DNA from 4 places in the Rummeliibacillus sp. NPDC094406 genome. Region 4 is predicted to be linked to each of the others. Evidence: riboswitches for the same ligand, from Rfam matches in the RefSeq annotation. Region 4 holds a riboswitch; each other region holds the start of a gene.
What was found. A riboswitch is a leader RNA that binds a small molecule or an ion and turns the genes downstream of it on or off. The one in region 4 is predicted to bind lysine.
Positions count from the first base shown of each region.

Region 1: it holds a riboswitch for lysine, as region 4 does, so the genes downstream of both, ACIQ4I_RS10510 (aspartate kinase) here and ACIQ4I_RS19020 (transporter substrate-binding domain-containing protein) in region 4, are expected to answer to the same signal.
Region 2: it holds a riboswitch for lysine, as region 4 does, so the genes downstream of both, dapA (4-hydroxy-tetrahydrodipicolinate synthase) here and ACIQ4I_RS19020 (transporter substrate-binding domain-containing protein) in region 4, are expected to answer to the same signal.
Region 3: it holds a riboswitch for lysine, as region 4 does, so the genes downstream of both, ACIQ4I_RS19715 (amino acid permease) here and ACIQ4I_RS19020 (transporter substrate-binding domain-containing protein) in region 4, are expected to answer to the same signal.

Region 1 covers NZ_JBIWGZ010000003.1:430,830-435,819, forward strand. Annotated here, with positions in the region: gene ACIQ4I_RS10500 (succinate dehydrogenase cytochrome b558 subunit) at 1-442, opposite strand, end outside; gene ACIQ4I_RS10505 (DUF2507 domain-containing protein) at 718-1,137, shown strand; gene ACIQ4I_RS10510 (aspartate kinase) at 1,599-2,831, opposite strand; lysine riboswitch at 2,956-3,138, opposite strand; gene uvrC (excinuclease ABC subunit UvrC) at 3,196-4,971, opposite strand.
Region 2 covers NZ_JBIWGZ010000008.1:116,829-121,818, forward strand. Annotated here, with positions in the region: gene ACIQ4I_RS18195 (radical SAM protein) at 1-1,000, opposite strand, end outside; lysine riboswitch at 1,596-1,774, shown strand; gene dapA (4-hydroxy-tetrahydrodipicolinate synthase) at 1,898-2,791, shown strand; gene ACIQ4I_RS18205 (methyl-accepting chemotaxis protein) at 3,001-4,656, opposite strand; gene pstA (phosphate ABC transporter permease PstA) at 4,917-4,990, opposite strand, start outside.
Region 3 covers NZ_JBIWGZ010000010.1:72,277-77,266, reverse strand. Annotated here, with positions in the region: gene ACIQ4I_RS19715 (amino acid permease) at 109-1,581, opposite strand; lysine riboswitch at 1,725-1,904, opposite strand; gene ACIQ4I_RS19710 (CynX/NimT family MFS transporter) at 2,114-3,328, shown strand; gene ACIQ4I_RS19705 (nitric oxide synthase oxygenase) at 3,401-4,465, opposite strand.
Region 4 covers NZ_JBIWGZ010000009.1:91,895-96,884, reverse strand. Annotated here, with positions in the region: gene ACIQ4I_RS19025 (hypothetical protein) at 288-1,745, shown strand; lysine riboswitch at 1,906-2,089, shown strand; gene ACIQ4I_RS19020 (transporter substrate-binding domain-containing protein) at 2,219-3,073, shown strand; gene ACIQ4I_RS19015 (amino acid ABC transporter permease) at 3,155-3,904, shown strand; gene ACIQ4I_RS19010 (amino acid ABC transporter ATP-binding protein) at 3,926-4,654, shown strand; gene ACIQ4I_RS19005 (pirin family protein) at 4,782-4,990, opposite strand, start outside.

The DNA.
Region 1 (4,990 bases), on a different contig from region 4:
CTAATGCATAGAATGCAACCATGATTGGGTTTGATAAAACTTGAACCATCATGTCATAGTCAACTTCTGTACCAAGTGCCTTTTGGATACGTGTTTGGAAAATATGCCATGCAAGGAAAATTACAAGGAATACACCAGTGAAACGTTGTAAAACGAACATCCAGTTACGGAATGTGCCAAAACGTTGTGTATTTGGTTGAGCAGTAAATGCAATGTACACACCATAAAATGCATGGAACATTAAAGGAATGTAAATTACGAACCATTCAAGGAACCATAAAAATGGTAGATTTCCCATAAATTCACTTGCTTTGTTAAATGATTCTGCACCGTGTGTTGCTTGGAAGTTGATTAACAAGTGTTGCGTCACGAACAACCCTACTGGAATAATTCCAAGAAGAGAATGCAGACGACGCCAATAAAACTCTCGATCTTTCGACAAGACTGTTACCCCCCTAAGTACTTGGAAACAAGTGTGTCAATTTTTTGCCATGCTTTTGTAACTTAGCATCTATTGACTGCTTGCTTCATAATGGTACAATATTATGACAAGTTTATTGTACTCTCATCCCTCAATAGCGTCAAGGTGACAGAGACTATTTCTTGAAGTTGTCCTAACCTCTATTATTCTCGAAAAGATACATATTTTCTCCTTTAAATCCATTACTTCTTTTCTGGACATAATTTAGACAAAAATATTATGAAAGAAGGATTTTCATGTCCACTCAACAAAAAAATGAAATTACTCAATTCGGTTATGAATTAATTCGAGATCACGTACTTTCTTCTATATTAGGAAAAAATGAAGAAGATATATTATATTGGTGCGGTAAGGAGTTAGCACGTAAATTTCCACTATTTGAATTCGAAGAAGCAATACCTTTCTTTAAAGAAGCTGGCTGGGGTGATTTAACCATCGAAAAAGTTTCTGCAAGTGAAGCTTTTTGTAGTTTAACTGGTGATCCTGAAGTACTTAAATTTGATCAGCGATGCTTTCGCTTAGAAGCGGGCTTTTTAGCTCAGCACCAACAAAAATGCTGTGGTTTCCTAACTGAGTGTTATGAAGAAACGAAACCAAAACAATCACAAGTTAAATTCCATATTAAATGGGATTTAAAAGATAAACTTGAAGGCTAACCTACTAGAACATCGTCTCTCACCTGTGATAACTGGTGAGAGTTTTTTTATAACTGAAAAATAAGAATGGCTTTGAAAATAATTTATTTCAATCAAATGAATCAATTTCAAAATTCGATTATATCTTATGGAATATTTTAATGTAGCGAAAGACGGCGACTCCTGCGGGAAAAGCAAGCCAATCAAGACCCCGCACGAACGTAGTGAGGAGGAGGCTTGATGCTTGCCCGCGGAAAGCGTCCGTCTGTAGCGGAAATGATGGGCTTATCATTAATACTAACTAAGCATATAATGTTCGTATTTTTTGACTATAAAAGCATTTATGAAATTGATTCAAATTGCAGATATAAAAAAGGATTCCCCATAAGTATAATTCTACTCATGAGAAATCCTTTCTACTCTATTCAATCATTGTATAATCATTACCCAAAGGAATAACTATTTCTCAAAACTTATATCGATTAATGCGTAATAACTTCTTGAACAGAGAGATCAAATTCATCATGTAATGCATTCGCTGCTTTAAGCATATCTTCCTGCGGTACAACCACGGATACTTTTATTTCAGAAGTACTGACCATTTTAACTGGAATACCTTCCCGATATAAACGATCAAACATAGTAGCCGCAACACCTGGATTTGAAACCATTCCAGATCCTACAATTGAAACTTTTGACAATTCTGCTTCATGATCTACATGATGATAACCAAGTGTATCTTTATGTTCGGAAAGAACTTGTAAAGCATCATTAAGATTTTCTTTTTTTACTGAGAAAGAAACGGATGGCTCTGTTCCTTCAATAATCGTTTGGACAATAATATCCACATTGACATGATTTTTTGCTAATGTTGTAAAAATATTTGCTAATGAGCCATTATAGGCTTCTTCATAATAAACTGTTAAACGAATAATCTCTGATTCAAACGCGACACCACGTACAACTAAATCTTTTTCCACTTCAATTTCCTCCTTCAAGATGGTACCTTCTACATCCTCATAGCTCGAACGAACTGACATCGGGATGTTATGATTTTTTGCGACCTCTACAGATCGTGGGTGCAAGACGCCGGCTCCGAGATTAGCTAATTCAAGCATTTCATCATATGACATTTGCTGTAGCTTTCTTGCGCCTTTTACATAACGAGGATCACTTGTATAAACACCATCTACGTCGGTATATATATCACAACGTTCAGCATTCAACGCTACAGCAAGAGCAACAGCTGTTGTATCTGAACCGCCGCGACCAAGTGTTGTAATGTTACCTTCATCATCAATTCCTTGGAATCCAGCGACGACACACACCTTACCGGCATCCAAAGCTTCTTTTACCGCTTTTGGTGCAATATCCTCTATGCGCGCATTACTTGGTACATGTTCTGTGACAATTCCTGCTTGCCAACCAGTAAATGATTGCGCCTCAATTCCTAGCTTATGCAAAGCCATTGATAACAATGAAATCGTTACTTGCTCCCCAGTTGTCAATAAGACATCCATTTCCCTCTTTGAAGGTGATTCGGAAATTTCGTGTGCCATATCTACAAGTTGATCTGTTGTTTTACCCATTGCAGATACGACAACGACAAGATTATAACCATTTTGTTTCTCACGCTGAATGCGTTGCGCTACATGCATGATTCTTTCTGTTGTTGCGACGGAAGTTCCTCCAAATTTAACGACTAAAGTACTCATCAAAACGCTCCCCTACTTAATAGTATGTGGGCGATTTTCACAATGATTTCTAATGAAAAAAGAGCAGCACTTCACACAGATGGTGAATGGGCTGCTCTTAGCATGCACGTTCAAAAGAACATTCATGTGAGATAGCCCTCCAGAATCAAAGTCAATTCTGACAATTCTACATTTCTTCAATGTAGAACCAGCAGCAAGATGGAAATAGCATTCTTGCAACTTCGGCGACCTCCCCTTTCACCGACTTTCAATGGACCTATTCGTCCTCCAGTCGAGTACTCTTGAAACCCGCGCCTCTATCATCACTAAATCAGTGATTTTTAATTGGTGTCATAAAGATACCATATGTTTTAATATCTAGCAATCATTTTTTCGAAAAATAGTCAATTATCGCACTAATTAGTTTTTTAGGAACACCCGCATCTTGCAACTCTTCAAAAGTTGCTTCTTTAATCTTCTTGATTGAACCAAAATGTTTTAATAATTGTTGTTTTCTTTTAGGACCCACTCCTGGAATTTCATCCAATACAGAAGTGATCGCATTTTTTTCATGTAATTGTCTATGAAATGTAATTGCAAAGCGGTGAACTTCATCTTGAACCCGTTGCAATAGATAAAAAGCTTCACTCGTACGTTTTAATGGAATAATTTCAGGAGGATTTCCATACAAAAGTTGTGACGTTTGGTGCTTATCATCCTTTGCTAATCCTGCAATTGGAATATCGAGTCCAAGCTCATCCTCTAAAATTTCTCTCGCTACTTCCATTTGCCCTTTCCCACCATCTGTAACTAGTAAATCAGGTAGAGGAAGTCCTTCTTTTAATACACGTGTGTATCGACGACGAATAACTTCACGCATTGCGCCATAGTCATCATGAGCACCTGCATTTTGAATTTTAAATTTTCGATATTCCTTTTTACTTGGTTTTCCATCTATAAAAACGACCATTGCTGAAACAGTGTCTGCTCCAAAGATATGGGAGTTATCAAAGGCTTCAATACGAAGCGGTGTAGTGATATTCATCGCATCGCCTAGTTCTTCGCACGCTCCGATTGTTCTTTTCTCTTGTCTTTCGATTAATTGGAATTTCTCAGTAATCGCAATTTGTGCATTCTTTGAAGCTAAATCTAGTAATTCCTTTTTTCTACCTTTTTGTGGTTTTACTACTTTTATTTCTAAAACTTGTTGAAGCATATCTCCATCAATTTCTTGGGGAATAAGGATTTCCTTTGGCTTTATATGGTCAGCTTTTTCATAGAACTGGCCAACATAAGTTAAAAATTCTTCTTCAGGCTCACCGTAAGAAGGGAAAAGGGATACGTCTCGCTCTATTAATTTCCCTTGCCTTACAAAGAAAACTTGAACACACATCCAACCTTTATCTACTGTATAGCCAAAGACATCACGATTGGTAAAATCAGTTGTAGTGATTTTTTGTTTTTCCATCACTGTATCAATATGTGCAATTTGGTCTCTGTACTCTTTAGCACGTTCAAAATCTAACTGTTCAGAGGCAGCCAGCATTTTCTGCTGTAATTCCTCTTTTACAGCTGCATGTCCACCATTTAGGAAACTTGTGATTTCCTGTACCATTTCGTCAAAAGTCTCTTTTTCAATATCTTTTACACATGGCGCTAAACATTGCCCTAGGTGATAATACAAGCAAACACGATTTGGTAGTGTCTGACATTTACGTAAAGGATATAATCGATCCAGTAATTTTTTTGTTTCATTGGCTGCATACACATTAGGATATGGGCCAAAATATTTCCCCTTGTCTTTTTTTACTTTACGAACCGTAAGTAATCTCGGGTACTTTTCATTTGTAATCTTTATATAAGGATATGATTTATCATCCTTCAACATAATATTGTATTTTGGATCATGTAACTTAATCAGATTTAGCTCTAGTAAAAAAGCTTCTATATTTGAGGATGTTACGATGTATTCGAAATCTTCTATTTCACTAACAAGACGTTGTGTTTTACCGTTATGCGATCCTGTAAAATAGGAGCGAACACGATTTTTTAATACTTTTGCTTTTCCAACGTAAATAATTGTACCTTGACGATCTTTCATCAAATAACAACCTGGTTGATCAGGTAGAATTGCTAATTTTTGTTTTATTAAGTCATTCATCAAATCACCTCTAAAAAAA
Region 2 (4,990 bases), on a different contig from region 4:
ATGCAGTTGGCATCATAGAACCAGTGACCATATTACTCATGCTAATTCCTTTATCCATAGCTGTCTCTGTAAATTCCCAGATCTTTTTATTGGCTGTAATGTGGGTACATGTAGGGATTTCATCATTATTTTCCCCACCCCATCTACCAACTGGACGGAAGAATACACCAAAGCGTTTATCATCAGCAAAGTGTTCTTTTAAGAACTCAATCAATTCGCCAGTTTCTTCTAAATTGTCTTCATCGAAGTTGACACGAATCGTCATATCGAACTGACCAGTACTTTCTTTAACAGCTTTTAGATTTTCGATAATTCGTTCAAATGTTCCTTGACCGCCTGCCATATGTCTACGACTGTCATGTACTGCTTGCACACCGTCAATTGTCACCATATATTGACGTACTTCCCAAGATAATAATTTTTCTAAAACTTCTCTTGTTAAGAAGAATCCATTTGTTACGATGTCTGCTGAATAATCGATTTTATTTTCTTTTGCTTCTGCCATAAATGAATTAGACAATTCTTCGATAATTCCTAATTCAAGTAGTGGCTCACCGCCGAACCAGCTAATATGTAAATTATTTAGAGTGTTAGCTTGTTCTTTTACTAATGCTTTTACACCGCTTTTTGTATCGTCTGTCATTTTGCCACGTGCAAATGTTTCATAACAATACGTACAACGGAAATTACATTGCTCTGTTGTCATAAGAATAAGGTGCAACATATCTGTACGGTGCATAGATTGGTGCAGATATTCTGCTCTTTTCATCTCATCTACATTTCCAGGAACAATAAACCCATTATCAAATAAAGCTTTTTTTACATCACTATCTAATGCAGCTGCCCCCGTTCTTTTTAAAGAACCCATGACTTCTGCTTTTTCTTCTTCTGAAAAATCAACAATGGCGCCTGTATAACTATTGTATAAAATGACGCCGCCATCATCCGTTTTAGATAAGGCGTTAAACTTTGATGGAACATAATTATTTTTATTCTCCAAAATTCATAAACCTCCCTTTTAACTCATTTCTATTCTTTTATTTTCATTTCTATTCCCAACAATCATCATATTATATTTCTTCTAAAAAAATATAATATCAATATAGCAATCTTAAAACGTTCAATTTTGAAATTGTAACTGATCTCTAGTTGTATTTAATAAAAATGAACAGTATATGTAGAAACGACTCTTAAAAATAGTTGAACCAATTTATAATACCATAATCTAAAAATAAATCGCAAGGTCACATGGTCTTGTGATAAATAACACAAGGAACCCATTTTATAAAACATTAGAAATTATACCTGAGGCTTTGTCGATAAGTATATATAATATAGAAAACATGCAAAAACTTACGGCTATTACTACTGGTTTGTTTCGTTTTTATTAAAATTTCATCTTGGGTTCAGCCATTGCTCCAGCTAAATCATCGATTAATCTCGCCCTCTTGTATTTAACCCTATTACACTTCATAATCATCCATTTAATAGATGATACACTATTTCTAAATCTTTCACTTAAATCATTGCAATTCTCTAAAAAAAATGATACTATCAAATTAATTAAATATTCACTTATTTCAATTTTTATTTGAAGTAAGGATAGAGGAGCAAAAACCATCAGTACACAATTAGAGGATAATGAGATCCGTTGATGATTGTGAAAAGGGGGATTTGCCGAAGTGGAGAGAATCTCATTTTCTCGAAGCTGGTTCTGGTGTTGAATAAATACAGAACTGTCATGTAGGAGACTATATGGAGGGCTATCATACGCACAGAAATGATACTGTTTCTACTGCAACAACGTAGCCTCGTTGTTGCTTTTTTGCGTTATCTTACTAATTGCCCTTCTCCCTCTATTTTATTTATATAAAATAATTAAGGATGTGGAGAAGTAATGAATCTTGGACAAATTTTAACTGCTATGGTGACACCATTTGATCAGAATGGAGAAATTGATTTTCCAGCTACAAAAAACTTAATAAATTATTTAATCGCTAACGGAACAGACGGTATCGTAGTTGCTGGAACAACTGGGGAATCCCCTACGTTAGCAACAGAAGAAAAAGTAGAATTATTTAAATTTGTAGTAGAAGTTGCGGATGGAAGAGTTCCTGTTGTTGCAGGTACTGGATCTAATAATACAAAAGCTTCAATCGAATTGACAAAACTAGCGGAAAACGCTGGAGTAGATGCAATTATGCTTGTTGTTCCTTACTATAACAAACCATCACAAGAAGGACTATATCAACACTTTAAAACAATCGCTGAAGCAACAACACTTCCAATTGTACTTTACAATATACCAGGTCGAAGCGTAATCAACATGTCTGTAGAAACCATCGTTCGTCTTGCACAAATTCCGAACATCACTGCTATTAAAGACGCAAGCGGTAATTTAGATGCTATGGCCAAAACGATTAGCCAAACACCTGAGAATTTTTCAGTATACACTGGTGAAGATAATTTAACATTACCTGCATTATCAATTGGTGCTACTGGAGTAATTTCCGTTGCATCCCACATTATTGGGAACGAAATGCAAGCGATGATTGCCAAATTCAAAAATGGCAACACGCGAGAAGCTGCTCAAGATCATCGTCGATTACTTCCAATTTTCAATGGACTATTCGCTGCACCAAACCCATCACCTGTCAAAGCAGCATTAAATCTAAAAGGTATTCCTGTCGGTGGAGTTCGCTTACCGATTATTCCTTTAAACGATAAAGAAATAAGTGAATTACAAGAAGTATTGCAAGTAGTGAATGAAAATAAAGAAGTTGTTTTATAAAAATTCTATTGAATCATCTGCGCGATAAATACATTTCTATAGAAAATACTCATTCTCCGTGCATTTATCATTACTGCACGGGGAATTTTCACTTACCTTTTTCATCACACCAAACATAAATAACCCAGTCCTTAGACTGGGCATTAGTATATCATTAACATCATCAAGAGTTTTAACCACTGTGTGAACGATTAGTCAACACAATTAAATTATACTTTAAAGTTACTTAGAATATTTTCCAACTCCTTCGCTAAATTATTTAAAGCAAGAGCCTCATCTGAAACATTATCCATTGATGCTTGTTGCTCCTCTGTAACAGCTGAAATATGTTGCATTGTTCCAGCGAATTGACCTGAAATTGAAGATATTTCCTCCATACGATTAACCATATTTTCAGTTTTTATACTAACGTCATTTACAATAGAAGAAACATCATTTGTTTCATGTGTGGCATTCCTCACAGCTTTTACAATATCCCCGAATGACTCTTCTGTTTGATCTACCATTATAATTCCTTCTTTTAATACTTGTAATCCTTGATTCATCGATAGAGCAACTTCATCTGTTTCTTTTCTTATCTTATCGGTTATTTCTTTTATTTGCAGGACTGCTTGCTCTGACTGATCTGATAGTTTTCTGACCTCTTGTGCAACAACAGCGAATCCCTTTCCATGTTCACCTGCACGTGCCGCTTCAATCGATGCATTTAATGATAAAAGATTAGTTAGGGTAGATATTTCACTTATTAAATTTAGAATTTGATCGATATCCTTTGATTTTAACTGTAATGATTCAAGCTTTGCTGCTGTGTTTTCAACGGTTTTTTCAACTAGAGATATTTGTTTAACCGTATTATTAACTAGTTTATTTCCTGAATCTGCTATTCCAAGAGCCTTATTCACTGAATTTTCGACACTATGAATGCATTGGCCTGCATGATTCATTTCTACTGAGATATCAGAAACCTGTCCGGAAGCTAATGTAGCAGATTCTACTTGCACTTCTGTCCCACCTGCTACTTCTTCAATTGCCATTGATATTTGTTCTATAGCCTGCCTAGATTCTGAAGATGTTATTTTTAGTCTGTCAGATGATTGAGTTACCTGCTTCGCACTCAATTCTAAATGAGTCATTAAAGACTGAAGACGATCTACCATTTGGTTAAAACCAACAGATAATGAATAGATTTCCTTACTAGATTGACCAATTTTTATTCTTGTTTGAAAATCACCTTCAGAAACTTTATCCATTAATCTTTTTAAAGAATGAACTGGTTTTGTCACTTTACTAATCATAATAAATCCTATTATGCTTGCTAATAGGACAGTAAGAAAAGTAATACCAATCAATAAATTCCGATAATTGTATACAGGTTTTAAATACTCTTCGTCGTTTAATGCAATTACATATACCGATTCATCTAGTTCCATTTGAAAAGCCAGAGCATAAGTTACCCCGTTATAATGTACAATTCCATTTTTTTGTTGGTAAAGTTTTTTGATGAATTCATTTGGAATTTTCGGAATATTGTTCTTGAATTCATTAAATGGCACTACCTTTCCTTCCTTTGCTATTTTAAATTGCATGGGTGTTAATTCTGATGATTTAAAGCTATTTTTAGTTTGAGTTAATGCATAGGATAATTTACGATCAAACTGTTCTTTGGTAGTCGTAGATTTTAACATTGTGATTTTTTGATTTATAACTTCGGCAGAAGAGAGCATTTGCTGTTCAACAGAATGAATAATTACTTTCTTATTTTTATCATAACTTACATATGCAATAATGGCAGAGGATAAAATGATAATTAAAATAATTGGAGCCATCAACATTGTTCGAAAGCTTACATTATGTTTTCTTGACATGGATTCAATTCCCTCTTTTATTAGTCAATTTCATTTCATTATTAAATATCCCTAGTTACTAATAGGATCAAACAGAAAAGTATTTAGGAAATGTCAATTTCCTCTTACTCATTATTCATCTTGAAAACTTTTATATGTAATTTTAAATGTTTCAAATACCAACATTAAATGTAGACTTAAAATTAGACTACTTTACAACCGAAGAATTCGGGAGTACAGCAGTCTAGTATAATGTGTTTTATATTTGTATCTTAGGTCAATTAACTTACTAGTTTACTTTTTACTTTTTTCTGTTTTCCACCTACAGAACCCTTAAAGTGTTTATCCAAGGCTT
Region 3 (4,990 bases), on a different contig from region 4:
ACATTAATGATGTTTGCAATCATAAATATACGCTGATTCACCTTTTAATCCTTTAAAAAAGGCTAATCTATTTCAGGTATCTTCCCCTGAGATAGATTAGCCTTTTAATTAACCGTGATTTGGTCGATCAGATGTAAAATCTGCATCCTCTAAACGAACAATTTTAGTTTTATGCTTCCATTTGTAACCGAACCACAGGATAAAGAAGATTGGTAAACCAATATAGGATACTAATATGCCATACCAATCGATATGATTTCCCGTAAAAGCTGTATAGTTTTGTCCTAATACAACAATCGCACATAGTACAAATGCAAAGATTGGTCCAAATGGGAAGAATCTTGAGCGATAAGGTAGTTCAGATAAGTCATGGCCCTGTGCAACATACGCTTTGCGGAAACGATAATGACTTGCTGCAATCCCTAACCACGCAATAAATCCGCACATACCTGAAGCATTTAACAACCAAATATATACAGTACCTGTACCAAATAATGATGCTAAGAATGATAAACAAGCTACTAGAACTGTTGCAACAAGTGCAGCCACTGGTACACCACGTTTGTTTAATTTTTTAAAGATTTTAGGTGCTTTACCTTCCATCGCTAATTGCCATAGTGTACGAGATGATGCATATAAACCAGAGTTACCAGCGGATAATATAGCTGTTAATATAACAGCGTTCATAATAGATGCTGCAAAAGCAATTCCTGCATTTTCAAATACTAAAGTAAATGGACTTACTGTTACATCATCACTATTAGCAAGACGTGGATCTGTATAAGGGATTAACAAACTAATAGCTAAAATCGCCAGAATATAGAATAACAAGATTCGCCAGAAAATTTGACGAACTGCTTTTGGAATTGTTTTACCAGGATTTTTTGTTTCCCCGGCAGTAATACCCAGTAATTCTGTTCCCTGGAATGAGAATCCAGCAGCTAAGAAAATTCCAAATGTTGCAAAGAAACCACCGTGGAAAGGTGCATCACCTTTAAAGAAATTTGTAAATCCAACTGGTGCTTTGCCTCCAAGAATTCCAAAAATCATTAAGAAGCTGACAATCAAGAAGATGATAACTGTAGCTACTTTAATGAAAGCAAACCAATATTCACTTTCTCCAAAACTATTAACAGATAAGTAATTTAACACAAAAATAATCACTAGAAACGCTGCGCTCCAAATAAATGAAGGCGTGTCTGGGAACCAATATTTCATCACAATGGATACAGCTGAAATTTCTGCCGCAATTGTAATCGCCCAGTTGTACCAATAGTTCCAACCTAGTGCAAATCCTAATGCTGGATCGATAAATTTTGAAGCATACGTATTAAACGAACCAGAGACTGGCATGAATGCAGCCATTTCTCCAAGGCTTGTCATCAAGAAGAATACCATAATCCCTATCAATCCGTAGGCTAGTAATGCTCCACCAGGTCCAGCAGCAGCAATCGAATTACCACTTGCTAATAGCAAACCTGTACCGATGGTTCCACCAAGTGAAATCATCGTAATATGACGACTTTTTAAACCTCTATTTAAGCTCGGCTGTTCACCAGAGCTTGTATTTTTTGTATTCATAGTTCTTCTCCTCTTTCCCATTTTCATTGCAAGAAAGGTCGGGTTGAAGTCAATTCAGCTTCGGACACAAGCCCGTAGCTATAAAAATAAAAATACCATCACAAGGATGCTTGAGATGGTATCTAAAATTCCCCATCAACCTTGATAAAGATAGCTCAACACGTCGTTTCAGACGTGACAGTTCTGTACCTTTCGATAACAGCCCCAGCATTGTTAATAAAAAGCTTACCAACACTTCGGCAATATTCCCTTTTTAATCGAGTCGTTAATGCTTTTTCATCTCGTCGATCATACTCATGAATACCGCGACCTCTACCTCACCTATTGGATGAGGCATGCAATATATAATTTCAATACGTTCCTCATTATAATACAAGGTATCCTCGATAACAAGACATAAAGCACATGGTATTTTAATACAATAGAAGTTTTGTAAATGTCCTAACCTCTTATTTTATGTCGAAATATTGAAATTTACTATCTATTAATGATACGGTTGCTAAAGAATCTTATTTACAAAGGAGGAAAGAGATTGGCTTCACAACAATCCACTAGAGAAAATAAAAAATTATCTTGGAATCGAAATACTTGGATACTCGTGCTTGGCATTATCTTCATTGCCGCTACATTACGTTCACCACTTACTTCAGTAGGTCCAATTATTTCTTATATAAAAGAAGACTTGGATATTTCGAATGTACTAGCTGGGTTTATAACAACCATCCCTTTACTAGCATTTGCAATCGTGTCACCATTTGCACCAAAACTCGCCAGAATATTCGGATTCGAAAAAACACTACTAGTTGCAATGGTCATATTAACAGCCGGTATTTCCATCCGTTCACTTGGAAATACTTTCTTCCTATTATTAGGAACTACATTAATCGGGATTGCTATAGCATTTGGTAATGTTTTGCTACCAGCTCTTATTAAGTTAAAATTCCCTTTACAAGTAGGCTTACTCACATCTATCTTCACTGTTGCGATGAATGTCTCAGCAAGCGTTGCAGCTGGGGTTAGTTATCCAATAGCTGGTACATCCTTCGGTTGGAAAGGTGCACTTGGCTGCTGGATTATTCTTTCCATTATCGCAATTATTGTATGGTTACCACAATTACGCCAGAAAGTAGCGATACAAGAAAATCAGAATGACGCGAAACTAAGCAAACCCATTTGGAAATATCCCTTAACTTGGGCAATTACACTAGCAATGGGATTGCAATCTCTAATATTCTATACAACAGCTGCTTGGATTCCAGCAATGTTAGAATCACAAGGAATGAGTGCAAATCAGGCAGGATGGATGTTCTCTATTATGCAATTTTCACAATTGCCTATGACTTTTCTTATTCCTATTTTAGCAGGGCGCAGATCTGATCAACGCTCACTTGTAGTAATGTTCGGTGCATTCTATGTGGTTGGCTTTACAGGAATATTAATGAATTGGACCTCACTGACTATGCTATGGATGATTCTACTTGGACTCGCAGGTGGGGCATCATTTGGACTTGCCATGATGTATTTCTCTTTACGTTCTCGCAATGCATTAGAGGCAGCAGAACTTTCTGGCACAGCACAATCTATTGGATACCTACTTGCAGCAGCAGGACCTGTTCTTTACGGATATATACATGATTTATGGGATAGCTGGCATGCAGCAAACATACTTTACGCAATCACAGTTGTCGGTTTAATAATCTCCGCATGGATTTCAGCAAAAGACCGCTTTGTAACGCCAGAAAAGTAAAAAAATCTTGAGCGACAACGTAATGTCGCTCAAGATTTTTTGTTCCTTACTGTTTATCATTAAACAAATATATTAATAAGGTGCTTTTTGATATGAATAAATGGGTGATTTTTTCGTATTATCGTAGGGCTTACGGAAAATATGCGTTGTGGCTGGTGATAACGGTGGTATTAGCCATGTCCAGTTTCCTGTTACATCACGATTTGCACTCTCTTCATTTGCCTCAAAACGTTTAAACTGTTGCGCCGCTGTATGATGATCGACAATACTCACACCATCTTCTTTAAAAGAATAAAGTACAGCTGTATTTAGTTCCACTAATGCACGATCTTGCCATAAACTTGAACTTGAAGACATATTTAAGCCCATTTTCTCCGCAACAACCGGCAATTGATTATAACGGTATTCATCTGCTAAATTACGGGCACCGATTTCCGTCCCCATATACCAGCCATTAAATGGTGCTGCTGCATATGCAATCCCCCCTACTTCAAGCTTCATACTTGAAATCATCGGTACTGCATACCATTTCAAATGTAACTCAGCAAACCAATCAAATTCAGGATGTAGCAAAGTTACTTCTTTTACATATTCTTGCGGGATATTAAACAATCGAGGTTGACGATCCTCAATTTGAATAACTAGTGGTAATACATCAAACTGACTACCTTCTCCTTGCCAACCTAATTCAATACACTTTTTCGTAAAAGTAAGAGAATCAGAATCCCCAATTACGGAACCATCTTCTTGTTCATAACCAGCATAACGAATTAACTGGTGATTCCAAATCCGTACTTTTTCCGGTTCGAAGATGGAAATGGTAGGTCGTATTTTCCCATTATTCGTAGCAAACTCGATATGTTCTAAAAGCTTTTCATAAATCGTTTCTTCATCTGTTATAGCGCGTTGATCTTTTACTTGTAGCGATTGCCAAAACAAACGTCCGATACACTTATTACTATTTCGCCACGCCACTTTTGCCCCGTAAGCAAGTTCATCTGAAGTATGTGTATAATGTCCATACTCCATAATATCCCTTTCAACTTCTTCCAGTCGTTTTTCTAACTGATCTATTGGCAAATTATTTTCCGTATAATACAACTTTATAAAATCAAAAGCCTCATTTAGCATCGGCATAATATTACTAAAAACCTCCTATTAAAAACCAAGTACTTCTATCATAAATGAATTATTCTTAATAAAAAATATGTAGATAAAATACTAATTTATATCTTAATTTTTATTAGGTAATATTCTATTCATGAGCTATAGGCTCTCAACATTGAATAATTTTATACATAAAAAATGTCCGGAGTATAAACTCCAGACATTAACATCTTCTATTTTAAAATAAACATATGATTTTTATATTTAAATTTTGAGCAAAACTAATCTCTTGTCGAAAATCCCAGCTATTATCTATGTACTTGTTATCAAGCATAAACAGTCACTCCCATTAAAAGTCCTCTAACCTCTAAAATACTTTTACATTAATATCAATTCACCCAATTATTTTCTATTCAAAACGAAACAATTCATATAATTTATTTCCAATATATCAATTAATAAGATGGAATAAATATCCTCTGTTATCTATATTCATAGTTATATTAACCTATATTAAATAAACAAATTCCGAACAAACGTTCAATATATTTATCA
Region 4 (4,990 bases):
CGCCACAATGTCAAAAACTTTTCTTGGATTTATAAATTTAAGTAAAATTAAATACAAAAATGCTAATAAAATAGAATGTGGATCCGTATTAAAAAGAAGTAATCTCTGAAGGAGGAGCTATTTTAATATCAAAACAACTTAAGACGAACTGACATATTTATGTTAAAATCAGGTTTTAAGGGCTATTAGGGAAAACGAGACATCCAAGCTATTTCCTACTTTTACATAAACATAAAAATAATAAATTTCGATATATATTTAAAGAGATTAATGAGAGGAAGCAACTGATGAAAAATTGGGAATTTGTATTGAGAGACTATATCATTGGACGACCAGTTATTACGATTGAATATGATGAGGATGATTCTACAGTAGGCGAAATTATAGACGCTCATAGAGGTCTACTATATGGTCATATGGAGTTATCGGATGAAGGAAAACTAACTTCATTTATGGTTAATCTAGATGAGATTATGGAAAATAATGATGTTTCACTAGATGAATATGAAGAATTGACACCTGATGAAATAATTGGTTGTGCAGAAGATTTCGCACAAGAATTTTGCCGTGATAAACTACATTTTAATATGATGACAGAATGGAATGGGGAATCTTATTTAATCGTTTTTGAGGCAAAAGATGTTGCGCTTAATCTATTTTTGCCTAATTCAGGTGCAACAATCGAGATTAATAAACAAGGATTTATTATTTCAGCAACACTATTCCAATCATACTATCAATTATCATATCCAGATATTGAGATTTCTGCTGATGATGCAAAAAATATTTTATGCCAATATCCTTTGGTAGAGCTTGGGATTCATGGGGACAATGGTGAAATGAAGCTTGTCTATTATCCAAAGCGTAAGTATATGACAGTTCATGTAGATGGGCATATTGTAACTGCAGGAGACTTTGAAGAGCAATATGTAGAGGCACAAACATTTGGAAAAGTAACAGTTACTGAGACAATCGAAGGTTTATTGGGTGTTACAAATGATATGCATTTGGTAGAAAATGAATCTGGACGTTATTGGTATAAAGCAGAAGATGATATTGAACTGGCTGAACCGATTATTAGAATTGAACATTCGGATGACATTCAAATGGATTATGAATCATCTGTAGATTGGAAAGAATTAGAAGAAGAATTACCGGAAAAAGTTTTAGAAGAAAAAGCAACAATGTTCTTAGAATCGGCTGTTGGTAATATTCATGAGAAATATTTACTTGAAGATCAGCTAGAAGATGAAGAAGATTTAGATATTATAAGCGAAGAGGATTTATCAGAAGAGGAACGACAATTCTTTGAAGAACTTGAAATGATGGAAGATGAAGAAGACTTTGATGAAGAAGATAATATTGACTTCGAACCTTTCACAACATTTACATTTATACGCCATCATAAAGGAATTCGTATTGAGGAATATTCTATACATGTAAACGTTGGCGTATATACTGGTATTGTCCGTGATTGTACAATTATATTACCAAATGAGGACGAATTAACTTCTATGGATATGAACCCTGTATTGTCATTAGAACAAGCTGATTCACTATTCAAAGACCAATTACACATGAAGCTTGCCCGAACTTCTAGCTATGATGATGAAGACGAGGAAGTGACAGTATACGGATTAGATTATGTAATGTATTTCCCAAATAGTAGAGATATTGAAAATATTGATGCAACAACAGGTGAAATTCAATATATTGATGCAGATATTTTGAAAGAGGGAGACTAATTATAGTCTGTATTTCTAGCTTCTTATTTTATAATAGGTATAGTAAGGGAAAGAAACTAGGAAAATATTTATTTTATAAATATTTCGATAATTGGCAGTTGACATGAAAATACTAGTATTGTAGACTGTTCACAACAAGTAAATAAGACCTCACTTATATTTGTGAGGTAGAGGCGCGATATTTATTAGTTCTTAGCGGAGTTAGAGAAAGCGATGAAACTAGGAAGAAGGAAATGTTGCCGAAGTGTGTAATTGATCTCGACATTACATGCTGGGTCTGCAGTGAATAATTGCAGGACTGTCTCGATAAGCTATCCGGCTTATTGAGTTGAGCTATCTCATAATGGGATAAAGTAGAGGATTTAGGACTAGATATATTCTGGGACCTGAGTTCAACTCGGGTCCCTTTTTTTATAGTCTTTTTTTCTTAATACAGATATTTGAGGGATAACGTTTTCAAAGGAGAGGAAAACATGAAAAAAACATGGGCATTATTATTGAGCGTTTTATTGATGGCCATCCTAGTATTAGCTGGATGCGGATCAGACGATTCTAAAAATTCAGAATCATCAGGAAACAAAGAAAGCAAAGATACGTTTACAGTGGGCATGGAAGCAGGATACCCACCATTTAACTGGACACAATCAGACGATTCTAAGGGTGCGGTTGCTATCCAAGGCAATGCAGAATACGCTGGTGGCTATGATGTACAAATCGCTAAGAAAATTGCTGACGGCTTAGGTAAAAAATTAGTTATTGTTAAAACAGAATGGGATGGTCTAGTACCAGGGTTAACTTCAGGTAAAATTGATGCCATTATCGCTGGTATGTCACCAACCGCAGAACGTAAACAAACAATTGATTTCTCGGATATTTATTACAAATCAAACTTAGTATTAGTCGTTAAAAAAGGTAGCAAATACGAAGGTGCAACTTCAATTGCGGACTTCAAAGGTGCTAAAGTAACTGCTCAATTAAACACTTTCCACTACTCTGTCATCGATCAAATCGAAGGTGTTAAAAAAGAAACAGCAATGGATAATTTCCCAGCTATGCGTGTAGCTCTTGAATCAGGCAAGATTGATGCTTATGTATCAGAAAAACCAGAAGCTGTATCTGCGTCAGCAGCTAACAACAAATTTGCAATGGTTGAATTCGCAGATGGTAAAGGCTTCAAAACTTCAGAAGAAGATACTGCTATCGCTGTAGGTGTACAAAAAAATAGTGACTTAACAGCTAAAATCAATGAAATTCTAAAAGGTATTTCTGAAGCAGATCGCGAAAAAATCATGGATGATGCAATTAAAAATCAACCAGCAGCTAAATAGTTTTAAACGAACTTAAGCAGAGCTACCGATTGTGAATGATTGCGATTGGTAGTTCTTATTGTGCTTTAAGGAGGAGTAATAATGAGCTTAGAATGGTTTATCAATATCATTACAAATAACTGGCCGATGTTCTTACGAGGCGCTTGGATGACACTTGCTATTTCAACGATCGGGACTATTTTTGGCGCATTAATCGGCTTGATTATTGGCGTCATTCATACGATTCCAAAAGATAAGAGCGGCGCAAAAAAATGGATTTTAAAAATGATCAATATTATTTTAACAATCTATGTTGAGTTTTTCCGTGGTACACCAATGATTGTGCAAGCGATGGTTGTCTACTTCGGTTCTGATTTATTGTTTGGTATCGATTTGGATCGCACATTTGCTGCAATTTTTATTGTATCCATTAATACAGGGGCATATATGGCCGAAATCGTACGTGGTGGAATTATCGGTGTTGACCAAGGTCAATTCGAAGCCGCTCGTGCAATTGGTATGAATCACTGGCAAACAATGATTCATGTAGTCCTACCACAAGTAATGCGTAATATATTACCAGCGACAGGTAATCAATATGTGATGAATATTAAAGATACATCGGTATTAAATGTAATTGGTGTAACCGAGCTATACTTCCAAACGAAGTCCATTGCGGGGAATAACTTCCGATATTTTGAATCATTCTTTGTCGCATGTATCATTTACTTAGTTATGACGATAACCGTAACGCAAATTTTACGCTTCTTTGAACGTAAACTTGCAGGAAATGCAAATTATCAAATGCTAGATGAAACTGTGGTCATTCGTCGACCAGAGTCACCACAATAGGGGTACAAAGGAGAGAAAACAATGGAAACAATAATTGATATTCGGCATCTCAGTAAATCCTTTGGTACACATGAAGTGTTAAAAGACGTAAACTTTTCTGTAAAAAAAGGTGAAGTAGTGTGTGTAATTGGATCATCTGGTTCAGGGAAGTCAACGCTTTTACGTTGTATAAACCTACTAGAAACACCAAGTGGCGGCGAAATTATTTATAAAGGCGAAAATATTCTAGATAATAAGCATAATATTAATATTTACCGTACGCATTTAGGTATGGTGTTCCAACAATTTAATCTATTTAATAACTGTGACGTGTTAAATAATTGCATTGTTGGCCAGACAAAAGTATTGAAACGCTCGAAAGAAGAAGCAACAGAAGTGGCGATAAAATATTTAAAAATAGTTGGTATGGATCGATATTTGAATGCCAGACCAAGTCAATTGTCAGGTGGTCAAAAACAACGTGTTGCAATTGCTAGAGCATTATCCATGCAACCAGATGCACTATTATTTGATGAACCAACATCAGCTCTCGATCCTGAAATGGTAGGGGAAGTATTAAAGGTTATGAAAGAATTAGCAAAGTCAGGGCTTACGATGATTATCGTTACGCATGAGATGGAGTTTGCAAGAGAAGTTTCAGATCGTATCGTATTTATGGATAAAGGAGTTATTGTTGAGGATGGTGCACCAGATGAAGTATTCAACAATCCAAAGCACGAGCGAACAAAAGCTTTCTTACAGCGTGCATAAAATATATACTTAGCTGTCATCTCACATTGAGAAGTCAGCCTTTTTTTGCAGAGTTTCAGATTAAAAAAATCAGAAACGTTGTCTTAACAACGTTTCTGAAATTACAATGGGTATTGTTTTGTGGTGATTAGTCGATTTTAGCCATTTCAATCACTAAAATATGTAATGTTTCTTCAGCTTTAATATGAATATTCTCTTCCACAATTTCTAAGCCATCACGTGTTTCAAGGGCTACATCATTAATTATGGCATGACCTTCTATTTCTACAAGATAAGCTTGGCGGCCAGCAGCCACTTCAAATTCGATTTCCTTACCAGCCTCTAGTTCAATAGCAA